One region of the Leuconostoc sp. UCMA20149 genome, then DNA from elsewhere that is predicted to be linked to it. Evidence: predicted binding sites of a transcription regulator. Region 1 holds the regulator's gene; the other holds the start of a gene.

Evidence for each region. Region 1 encodes Rex, which represses fermentation and respiration genes when NADH is low (regulators of the CRP and FNR family bind a similar motif). Its sites were predicted from a motif close to TTGTGAANTANTTCACAA; they were not measured.
Region 2: the regulator Rex is predicted to act here: its motif matches at 3,643-3,660, upstream of adhP (alcohol dehydrogenase AdhP).

What each region holds. Positions count from the first base shown of each region.
Region 1 is NZ_VJYC01000008.1:17,720-23,777, forward strand. Features, by position in the region: gene FF105_RS07405 (thiolase family protein) at 1-404, opposite strand, end outside; gene FF105_RS07410 (AMP-binding protein) at 401-1,687, opposite strand; gene FF105_RS07415 (lipid II:glycine glycyltransferase FemX) at 2,265-3,302, opposite strand; gene FF105_RS07420 (redox-sensing transcriptional repressor Rex) at 3,308-3,958, opposite strand; gene tsaD (tRNA (adenosine(37)-N6)-threonylcarbamoyltransferase complex transferase subunit TsaD) at 4,057-5,073, opposite strand; gene rimI (ribosomal protein S18-alanine N-acetyltransferase) at 5,066-5,479, opposite strand; gene rimI (ribosomal protein S18-alanine N-acetyltransferase) at 5,454-6,011, opposite strand; gene tsaB (tRNA (adenosine(37)-N6)-threonylcarbamoyltransferase complex dimerization subunit type 1 TsaB) at 5,995-6,058, opposite strand, start outside.
Region 2 is NZ_VJYC01000004.1:110,505-116,562, reverse strand. Features, by position in the region: gene FF105_RS05000 (helix-turn-helix domain-containing protein) at 1-723, opposite strand, end outside; gene FF105_RS04995 (MFS transporter) at 911-2,191, shown strand; gene FF105_RS04990 (VOC family protein) at 2,197-2,529, shown strand; gene adhP (alcohol dehydrogenase AdhP) at 2,572-3,624, opposite strand; gene FF105_RS04980 (NADP-dependent oxidoreductase) at 3,794-4,696, opposite strand; gene FF105_RS04975 (ABC transporter substrate-binding protein) at 4,949-6,058, opposite strand, start outside.

The DNA.
Region 1 (6,058 bases):
CGCTTATTTGTCTGACTATCTATAATAGGGTTGGCAGTTGATGTACTTTCAACTCCACCTGCCAAAACAAATCTTGCATCCCCACTAACAATACTTTGAACGCCAGATATCACAGCCATCAATCCAGATGCACATTGACAATCAATAGTATAGGCCGGTGTGGCAACTGGTAATTGTGCTGCTAAAGCGCACCTTCGGGCCAAATTACCGCCTAAATTAGTAACGTTACCTAAAATGACTTGATCAATCTCTTTCTTTGACCAATGAGGGACGGTTGCTATTTGCTGTTGGATCAATTGTGAAAATAGCTCTTCTGGTGTTTTGTTGACATAAATGCCGTTAATTTTTCCTATTGGCAATCTTTTAGCGCTAACAATAACCGCTTTTGGTACTATTTTTCTCATTGAATTTTTCCTTGTTCATATAAATATAGTATTTGTTGTCTAGAAATCTTATTATTGTCAGTTTTTGGAATTTTATCAACACTAATATATTTTGAAGGTAATTTATATGCTGGTAAAACATTAGCTAAAATTTTATCTAATTTTTCTGTGTCTATTAAATGAGTTGTCGTCATCACAATAATATTTTCACCGTAAATCACATTAGGCGCGCCAAAAACAACTACTTCATTTAAATATTTTTGTAAATACTTTTCAATTTCACTAGGATAAACTTTATTACCACCGTGATTAATAACATCACTTTTTCGCGCGTGAATGAATAACAGATTGTTTTGTAAAGTCCCAACATCGTCTGTAATGACCGAATTCCGAAAATCATCACCAATATATCCACTAAATAAATAAGGACTTTGCACTATTAATTCTTCGTTGTTGGTAAAACTAACATTTACATCAGGAAACAATTGTCCTACACAGCCATCTTTCTTACCACGATTAAGCAACTGCCAAGCAACTAGGCTCGTTTCTGAAGAGCCATACAATTCATATAATTTAATTTGTGGATGTTGTGCCCGCCATTTTGCTACCAATTGATTCGATATTTCGCCACCACAAGACACAACACCCAAAATATTATAATAGTTAAGCTCATATTTAATTCCAGACGACAAATAGGTAGGCACAGTGAAAAGCAACGTTTTTATGCCACTTGTTTGCTTTGATGACTTATTAAAAATTTGGAAGGCTTTTCCCAAGTATAAACTCAACAGTAGTGTGTGCATTCCAAGTGATGTTGACATTGGACTTGTGGTTGTCAGAAAACAATACTCATCTAGTTTATATATTTCATTACAAATTTCAAAACCTCGTTGCCAAGATTGCCAATTCCGTTGATAAATTTTTGGTGTTCCAGTAGTACCAGATGTTGCCCCACAAAATAAATAGTTATTATCATTATATTGTTGGTCATTATCATTGTTATCATGATCTGTTATAAATTGCCATTGATTTGCCACTCTAAGCAGTATTTTATCGATTCTATCTACATCATGTTTACTAATTACAACAGGCACACGTTTAGCGTAGTGGGTAGCAATAAATTGAGCAATAAATAACAGGCTTTCATCAGCAATTAAGACAATGTATTTTTTTTTAAAAGAATATTGTTTTAGCAATTCACGAGCATATTGAGCCAATTCGTCATAATTAAATTTTTCCCCTTCCACAATAACAGCTGTTTTGGTGCCATAATTCGACACCAGTTCGTCAAAATCAAAATACATGAATTAATCATCCTCTTTTTATAGCAGGTTATCAAAAAATGATGATTTGTGCAAATATGGTAGTGTATCATTATAGTATTGATAGAAATGAGCCGATTCGAAGTAATCGACCGCCGGCTTTTTCTCTACGTCATTTATAGCCTTTATCAGCTTATTTTGAAGCATAATCCATTCGCACAACCAAGCACAAGCGCATCTCGATTTAAATAACGTAATACTGAATTATTGCAGTTATCTGCGGACAATTACGTTCGTGTAAATCCTAAAACAAACGAAAAAGGAATAATTTAATCTATTTCTTTTCATCATCTTGGCGTGCTTCTTCGATCAAGTAAGCTATTAAACCTGTAACACTCATGCCTTTAAAATCAGCATATTTCTTTGCTCAAGCCATTGTATCATCTTATTCACTTAAAATAGTTACGCTGATGATTCATCTCCTTTTGTAATGATTACATTTGTAGTTAGCTCGAATTCGGTATAACCCTGTTTGGTATTGTCAAGAATTGACACACGATTGTTGAATATTAGGTCCTTAATTACTGCACTAAAAAAACGCCAGTAGGCGTTTTTTTAATCAATCAAATTGTTTGAGGTAATCTTTATAACCTTCTTCGTCAACGACCCAATCAAGTTCACCGATATATTCAGCATTAGGATCGTGATAAGCAAATTCATGTTTGAACTTATAAAGCCCATCAGAAACATCAAATTCACCAATGCCACCAAAATCATATTCGACTTTGCCCAGCGACAATCCCCATTTAAGCATCTCATATTGAATGGCAGCGGGTGCGTTATGTTTGCCAAATTCGCGATAAGAACCGGCATACATGTACCAAATTTCATCACCATAAGCAAAGCCTAAACCACCAGCAATCACTTGTCCTTCAAAATGAGCCAAGTAGACACGGAATAATCCTGTCCCTGCCCACAATTTTTGCATACGAAGGAAGTAGTCTAATGGTCTGTGGGTAATACCATGGTTTTTTGCCATTGCCACGTAGGTATCAAATAACGCCCGAACGTCATCTTCACTATCACCAAATGTAATTGTCACACCATCGCGAAATGCACGTCTGATATCATTACGAAGTTTAGGTTTGAAATGTAACATCAATTCATCTTCATTGGTAATTGGCGTAGCACCTTCACCACGACCATCGTAGTATAAGACGACATTCTTGCGTGGTTGAATATTGCCATGCATGTGTGTAACCTGCGTATTACGCGTTTGGAAACCTGCATCAAGATATTTTTGATTCAACTCATCAGAATACTGTACCTCAGGGTCCATTCTCAACAAGAAGACATTATCTGGTAAGGCTGCTAAAGCTTCCTTAATCAACTCCTTAATTAAATCAACATCTTCGATATCGGCAACCGGTCCACGTCCAGCATAAGCTAAAACTTTACCAGGGACGGCCTCAACTGTTAGCACTGACATAACTGCATCAATTTGACCATCTGTTTCATGATAAACATACACGTGGTTCCAGTTTGCTTTCAATTCACCCCATAGTGGATCTTGTGTGACTTGTCCTCTTGGATTTTCACGCACAAACTTTTGATATGCTGAGACTTTTGCTTGATCATCTAAATTTAAAATTGTCATTTAACTTATAATCCTGTCGTAATTGAACCGTAATTTTCAATGAAGTAAACCAACGTTTGCAATTCGTTGGTTAAGTCAACGTTTTGAACACGAACGTTGGCAGGTACTGTGACACGTAAAGGCGTAAAATTCAAAATACCTTTAACGCCGGCACTCACTAATTGATCTGTAATATCTTGAGCAACACCTTGTGGCACGGTTAAAATCGCAATGTTAATGCGCTGTGCACTAATCTGTTCCTTCAATTCACTCATTTTATAAATTGGAACACCGGCTAAAATAGTGCCTGTTCGCTTTTCATCAGCATCAAAGGCAGCAGAAATGCGCATATTTGACGATTGATGGAAGTTAAAGTTAAGTAAGGCTTGTCCCAAATTTCCAGCACCAATCAAAGCAACGTTAATCAAACTATCTTGGTCCAAAACATTGGCAAAAAAGTCTAGTAACGCTTTAACTTCATATCCATAACCTCTTTTACCTAGTGCACCAAAATAAGAAAAATCACGACGAATTGTCGCAGCATCGAACTTAATGGCATCACTTAATTCTGATGATGAAATACGATCTGTACCAGCATCATGTAAGAAAGTTAGATAACGAAAATAAATTGGTAACCGCTTAGCGGTTGCGCGTGGTATTTTTGGTTGTTGCGTCATAATATATCTCCAGTAATTTCACTTGTGAACTTTTGCATAGTAATTGTACCATATATTTAAGGCTTTTGCGAAAAGATAGTGAAATATTCACAATGATGTCACGATTGTAACAATTCAAAATCTAATCCTGGATCCGTGTTAAGATCCAAATCCGCAAAGATATTTTGTTTATAGTTCCAGTAACCAGCAGCACCAATCATCGCAGCATTATCGCCGGTATATGTCAGTGGGACTGGAATAAATATTGTATCATTGAAGTCATTTAAAAGTGTCGTTAGTGACTCGCGCAATTGTGAATTAGCGGCAACACCACCAGCCAAAACAAAGCTTTTAACTGGATAATGACGTAATGCGCGCTCCGTGCGACCGATCAACGCATCCACAACAGCATTTTGAAAGCTGGTGGCTAAGTCATCTTGATTAATCGTTTCTTGTTTTTGTTCGGCATGATGCACGTAATTAATAACGGCACTCTTTAATCCTGAAAAACTAAAATCATAGTTATCTTCGTGGGCCATAGCCGTTGGAAATTTAATGGTTGCTTTACCTCGGTGTGCCATTTCATCAATGGTTTTACCGGCTGGATAAGGTAGTTTTAATAGCCTTCCGACTTTGTCAAAGCTTTCACCAGCGGCATCATCTCTCGTTTCACCTAATACTTCAAACTTATTCTCAGATGTCATTAAAACTAATTCAGTATGACCACCAGAAACCATCAGGGCCATAGCTGGATATACGATTGGTTGATTAAAATTGGCAGCAGAAATGTGTCCTGCTAGATGATTAACGGGTATGATTGGCAAGTCGTGCGCCAAGGCAAACGTTTTGGCCCCCATCAATCCAACCAGCAGCGACCCAACAAGACCGGGGCCATAAGTCACTGCAACCGCATCTAAATCAGATGGTTTAACCTGAGCTTGCGCCAAGGCATCATCAAGCACTCTGGTGATCCACTCAATATGATGACGACTCGCTACTTCAGGTACAATACCGCCAAAGCGTTGGTGGGAATTGATTTGCGTCGCAACACTATTACTCAACACAATATGCCCGTCTTCAACTACTGCTACACTGGTTTCATCAGCACTCGATTCAAATGCAATTATTTTAGTCAATTTTTCGCTCCATCATAATGGCATCATCACCATTTTTGTAATATTTTTCTCGTCGATAATAAGGTTGAAAACCAACTTTGTGATACAGTGCCTGTGCTGCTGTATTAGTGCTAGCTACTTCTAAAAGTACGCGCTTCGTTTTAGGCAAAGCAAAGACCGCCATCAGTAAGGCTTGTCCAATGCCTTGATGTTGAAATTTAGGCGAAACACCTAAACTACCAACTTCAACCTCATCTAAGATTTGCGTCGCGCCAAGAAAGCCACCTGTCGTCACAAAATAAATAGAACGTGGACTACCAAGTTCATGCTCAAATACTTCTTTTGGCCAAGGAGACGGCGCAAAAGACTCATTTGCTAATTGCCAAATGTCATCAAGATCTTCAATTGTTGCCCGTCTGATTATCAAAATTTAATGTCATTGAGACCGCATCTTCGTGGTCACCAAGATAATAGCCCTTCTTAATTTCTGTTTGCTCATAACCCAATTTACGATATAATGTCTGCGCATTGGTGTTAGATCGACGCGCTTCTAATGTCATTGTCGACATGTGCATGTTGTGTGCAAATTCGTGAATTGATTCAAGTAACATCGTACCAATACCGTGTTTCTGCCAAATTGGAACCACAGCAATATTAGTAATATGCATATCACCAATGTCTGAGCGATACGCTGCGCCGGCAAAAGCGATTACTTGTCCGCGACGTTCAACGACTAAATATAAACGGACATGTGGTCGCGATAATTCACTCATGAAATCACGCAATAACCACGGTGCAACGCCCTCATAAACCGCTTCTTCTATCTTGATTAAAGTATCGATATCTTTTAGTGTTGCACGACGCAAAGCAAAAGATACCCCACCAATTTCGACCTGTTGTGCCTCAAATTTTGGTAAATTAAACGGTAAATGCTGTTGTCGTTTAAACTTCAAAAACATAATTTTCTGGCTTGTCCTCACCGGGATGGGCTGCAAGCCAATTCAAT
Region 2 (6,058 bases), on a different contig from region 1:
AGCATTATTTCGAGCTGTCATTTCTCTGGACATAAGCGTCAGGATTTCAGCTGATAATTGCGTATCAGTGTACACAGTCGCAAAGAAAACTGAATTTAACAAACGAAACATATAATCTTCATACACAGCTTGCTGCTGATAAATGGCAATTTTTTGTACCGCTAACTGAACTAATGGTCGTAGCTCTGAGGCGCTAATCATTGAGGCAAATCGGGTCAATATTTTCATCTCAAATTCACCCCATGTATCAACTGACAATAAATAATTTTTTGCTCGGCGTCCACCTTGTAACAAACGTTGAGAAACATTTGTCATATTAGCATGTTGTGCTAAGTGTTGCACATCAAGTAATGTTTGAAAGAAATCTAGCGCCAACAACACCGGCAATCGCTGTGTCGTATGCGTTAATTTCTTAGCTAATAATGACACATATTGACCCACAACTGCGCTGTTACACGTTAAATCAATTGTTGCCTGTTCGGTTATTTGTGTAAATAAATCATCAAACATTTGCGCAGAAAACTTGTTGGCTAGCGCAAAAAATTCTAAGGGGCTGACATTTAACCGCTGCAATATCCTTGTGAAGTGTTCTAACGATATGTTGGTGTCACCTTTTTCAAAACGAGCCAAAAAGGAAGCAGATACAATATCCCCCGCTGTTTTTGCTAATGTCATCTGTTTGCCAACACGCAATTCATGCAAAACTTCGCCATAATTTGTCATTTTATACCTGCTTATTTTTAAAAGTTGTCATATATGTCACTTATATCGTGTTAACAACAAAATCAACTATGCTTATTTTACTAACTGTTGTGTACAGATGATTTAAAGTAGAATATATTCTCTTATTGTTCTTTAATTTATCTTACCGTGTACACTTAATTTATTCAAGTCAAAAGGAGTATTGCTAATGCAGGTTTTCAAAGTCAACAAAGCATTTCGCGTGATGATTATAGCGCAGTTCTTTAATAATATTGGGAGCAGTTTTTTTAACATTGTTTTTTTAATTTATGCCGCTATCCTACCCAATAAAACGCTCGCAGTAACATTAGTGGCATTCGCTGAGTTCTTCCCATCACTACTATCAGTTGTGATGGGAAATTTGGCAGATAAAACTAAAAATCATCTGCGCGCTTGGTCATTTGCCCGACTATCGCAAGCCGGTATATTCTTAATTGTGACTGTTATTCTAACTTTCTGGCATGGTCGGTTTGACAGTTTTATCGCGCTACTAGTACTTATTTTTTTCGCTGATACCATTGGCTCATACAGTAATCTATTAATGACCCCCGTATCACGATATATTTTAAGCGATGATCAATTACAAAACGCAATGGGATTGGAGCAGGCGGTCAGTATCACGGTGAGTTTAATTGGCGGTTTTGCCGGTGTCGGATTATTGGGATTACTACATCAGGATTATGCCGCTTTTAGCTTGATCAATGCGTTCATGTTCATCGTCGCTTGGTTCATTATGACTGTCAATCGTCACCACTTCAAACAAGCCGAAGCACATATTGAAACAACACAACGTCCAAAACCAACGCAACCCATGTGGCACGACTTAAAAATGACTTTTTCGTATGTTTATCAAGACAAGCTGTTCTTTCAGTTAATGCTATTAGCCACTGCAGTTAATTTTATTGGCACCTCGCTAAATGGCGTATTTAATGTCACACTTTTACACGAAAAAAGCCTGCTCATTGGTAGTTTTGGCACTACCGTCGCGATGTTTGGCGCTATCTTTTCAACCGGGATGTTGTTAGGCTCTCTTCTGCCCATGCCTTTTCTGAGTCATCTAACAACTAAGCAATTACTAGCCGTAGCGCTGACTGGCGTACTAGGCTTAGAGCTCGTACCAATCATTTATCCAAACGGCAGTGTATGGATGCTTATTTCCTTTGTCGTTGCTTATTTTAACGCGCAAGTCAATCCCAAATTTGGTGCCATTTTAATGAAACGCATTGATCAAAACAAGCTGGCAAGTGTCAGTGGTTTGCTCAATACATTTGCTTTGTCAAGCGCGCCAGTTGGTCAGTTATTGTTCCTTGGTATTGCAAATTTGATCTCACCAAATATCTCGTGGTTAATCATGGCAATTGTGACATTGATGACTGTTGTATACATCATTTTAACCCGTCAACATGACATTGAGAAGGTTGAAAAAACCACTGAAACAGCTATACTATAAGTATTATGAAACCAAGAAAACTCAACATTAAAACAATTCCAGCTCAAGATGTCAACCGCGCCTACCGTTTTTGGCGTGATGTATTCGACCTACCACAATCTGGTCACGCAAGTGGTCGCCACTTAATGATTGATGGTGATGATATTATTTTTGTAGCCGGTGAATCAACTGATCAATTAGAAATGTTGATTAGAGACCATCAAGATGAATTAAAGCAACATCTTCGCAATAATTTTATTCCAATTGTAGGCAAGCCCGAGCCACGTTTCGGCAATAAAATCGCCTTTAAAATCCATGACTCCGAAGGTAATTTAATCACACTTGAGGCAAATCAATAGTTAAAAAAACGAGATACAAATTCTGTATCTCGTTTTTTTTAATTATAATGCTGTGAAGTCAAAGACTTTACGTCCAGTAATGTTACCAGCCTTCATCTCATCAATCACATCATTCATATCCTTGAAATCAACTGTTTCGACGATTGGTTTAACTTTACCTTCAGCCCCAAATTGGAAAGCTTCTTTCAAATCGGCACGAGTACCAACAAGTGATCCTCGAACTTCAATGCCGTCTAATACTGTTTTAGCAATATTGAGTGCCATATCACCTTGTGGCAAAGCAACGGCCACTAACTTACCCATTGGGCGCAAAACATTAACAGCTTGTGAGAAAGCTGCATCATTAACAGCAGTTACTTGCGCGTTATGCACACCACCAGTTAGTTCATTAACCTTAGCAACCACATCTTCGGTCTTACGGTTGACCAACACTTCAGCACCGTTAGCCTTAGCAGCAGCCAACTTGTCATCGTTACCATCAATAACGGCTACGTGTGCACCAAATACATTATGAGCATATTGCACAGCCAAGTTACCTAAACCACCGGCACCATGAACTGACACCCATTCACCTGGCTTTGTTTCACCAACTTTAAGTGACTTATACATTGTCACACCGGCACAAGTGATTGATGTTGCTTCAACTGGATCCAAACCTTCTGGTACTTTCACTGCATATTTTGAGTTGACAACAACCTGTTGTGACATTGCACCGTCAATCGTGTAACCTGAGTTACGAACCTTACGGCAGAACGTTTCATTACCTGAAACACAGTAGTCACAAACACCACAAGCATCATAGAACCAAGCAATTGATACGCGATCACCAATTTTAAGATAATCACCGGCACCTTCGCCTAACTTTGAAACACGACCAACGCCTTCATGACCAATAACACGACGGAATTGACCGTTTCGTTCACCAATTTCGTTTGGATTACCAAAGTCACCATTAGCACAGTGCAAATCAGTGTGGCAAAGACCGACGTATTCAACATCAACCAAAGCATCACCGAAGCCTAACGCGCGTGGTTGCCAATCATCAATTAAATCAACATACCCATCATTCACTTCACGGACAACTGCTGCTTTCATATTTAACCTCTTTCATATATGTGAATTTATTTACAAGTAAATTGTAACCATAAAATTCATATTTGTAAATAGTTTTTATGTAAAATTTACATAAAATTCTTTTATAAAGTGACGTGTTTCACTAACAAATATATAGAGACCTTTAAGGTTTCTAAAAATAAAAGTTGGATTACGAGAACTTTAAAACTAACTTGCCTAAAACGTGCTGACGACTATGAAATTCTTTCAGATTAATCACATTAAATGGCGCCACTTCAGCAATATTGACTTTCACATCACCACTGGCAACCATCTGCAACAATTCCGCCAATTGCTGACCATTTGACTTCATAAAACTATGAGTGACTCTTGGGTCATCATTATCATCAACTATGGACACAAGTCGACCTTCGAATTGCAACACGCTCAAAGAATCAGTTAAGGTTTTACCACCGATGGTATCAAGCACGACGTCTACTTTATCTTTAATAACAGTCGCCAAACTTTCTTTCTTATAGTCAATAACATGTAAATGCGGATTGAACGCCTTTAAGAATACGGCTGATTCCCCACTGGCGGTTGTGTATATTTTATCCGCACCGATTGCCTGAGCAACTTGAATCGCAGTAAATCCAACTGAGCCGGCGCCACCGTGAATCAATACGCTCTCACCAGGTCGTACATCTAAATCGCTCGTCATCATTTGATAACCCGTTTGACCACCCAAAACAACTGCTGCGGCTGTTTCATAACTCACACCATCTGGAATTTTAGCTAATTGCTTACTACTGACAGCCACAAATTCAGCGTAACTTTTGAGATGCGGTGATGCAGCAACACGATCACCAACATGAAAATCACTTACTTCACTACCTACTGCAATAATGTCACCAGCCACAGACGAGCCATTAATCAGTGGTGTTGGTGCACTAGTTCCCATGACACCTGCACGAAACTTTACATCATAGGGATCAATAGCTGTTGCACGTTGCTTAACCAGTACCTGACTGGGCTTAATGTCTGGTGTTTTGGCATCTGTTACCTCTGCAAAAACATCGACGTCGCCATAATCTTTCATCTCTATTGCGTACATTTTTTCACACTTTCTTTTCTTCGAAATGTCTGAGTCGTTGTCACATACATTGTATGCTAATTAGCCAATAAAATGTTAATTTTGGTTCAAATTTTTATAAAACAATTAGAAAATGACATAAAAAAACATCACAACATTAGGAAGTCAAAAATCCATGCTGTGATGTTTTTTACTGTTTGGCTCAACTACTGCTTACGGGCTGGAAAAGTAACGTGAGCCATGGGAGGATACCAACCCGTATTTAATTTGTGATTACTTACGTGGATTACCAGAAGTAGTCAATTTGTTTGAAGTAACACTTAATTTAGCATACAAATCATTGACAGGTGCATTTGTCCATCCCTTAACACGACCATTGACCAATTGCACATCAATGTTAGTGTAAGTAGGAATTGTGTAGGCTTCTTTATCAACAACTAACTTTTGGAAGGCCTTGATATTCTTAATCAAACTTGCATCAGAAGTTGAATTCTGTGTGTCAGTCAAATTCTTAGTCAAAGCTGCTGATGTGACATGACCAAAGTTATAAGCAGCATTCTTGCTCCAAAGTTGGTCAAATGTTGGTACTGTACCTTCACCCCAACCACCATCAGTGATATCCCAATCATTGTTCTTTGCTGACAAAACAATTGACTGCCAAGTAGCTGCATCAACTAACTTGTCTTGATAAAGCTTAACTTCAATACCGGCTGCTTTCCATGCAGCGATGTAAGCTTTTGCTTCAGACTCAGCTGTTGAACGACCTGAACGAGCCAAGTAAGTCAACGTTAGACGCTTGCCATCTTTAGCATAGTAACCATCAGAATCTTTCTTATAGCCTGCCTTTTCCAACAAACTATCAGCTTTCTTGATGTCGCCATTTGCTTTTTCTTGATAACCCTTGACATTCTTATCGTAGAACAACTTCTTAGTTTCTGACTTTGAAACTAATGTGTTAGTTGTCACACGTAGACCATTACCATACTTAGCAACAACCGCACCGACGTTTTGTGCATAACCAACTGCCTTACGTACGTCGGCATCTTGCAATGGCGTTGAACGATCTTGAATACTTGTTCCCTTAGAATCTGCGTGTCCTAAGTTAAAGTAAAGTTCCCAATACCCTGCATCAGCTTGACCAGTAGCAGCATATCCCTTGGCATTGTTATATTTTGACAACACTGGCGTATTACCATTCTTCCACAATGTAGCTGGCGCTGTTGTCACAATATCAAACTTTTGCTTTGATAAGTCATTTTCAAGCTTTGACTGATCTTGGTTAACATAATAAGTGATTGTCTTCAACTTAGCTTGTTTACCCCAGTAATCAGTGTTACGCACATACTTAACTGTTGAGTCTGAAGAAACAGACGACACTTTAAA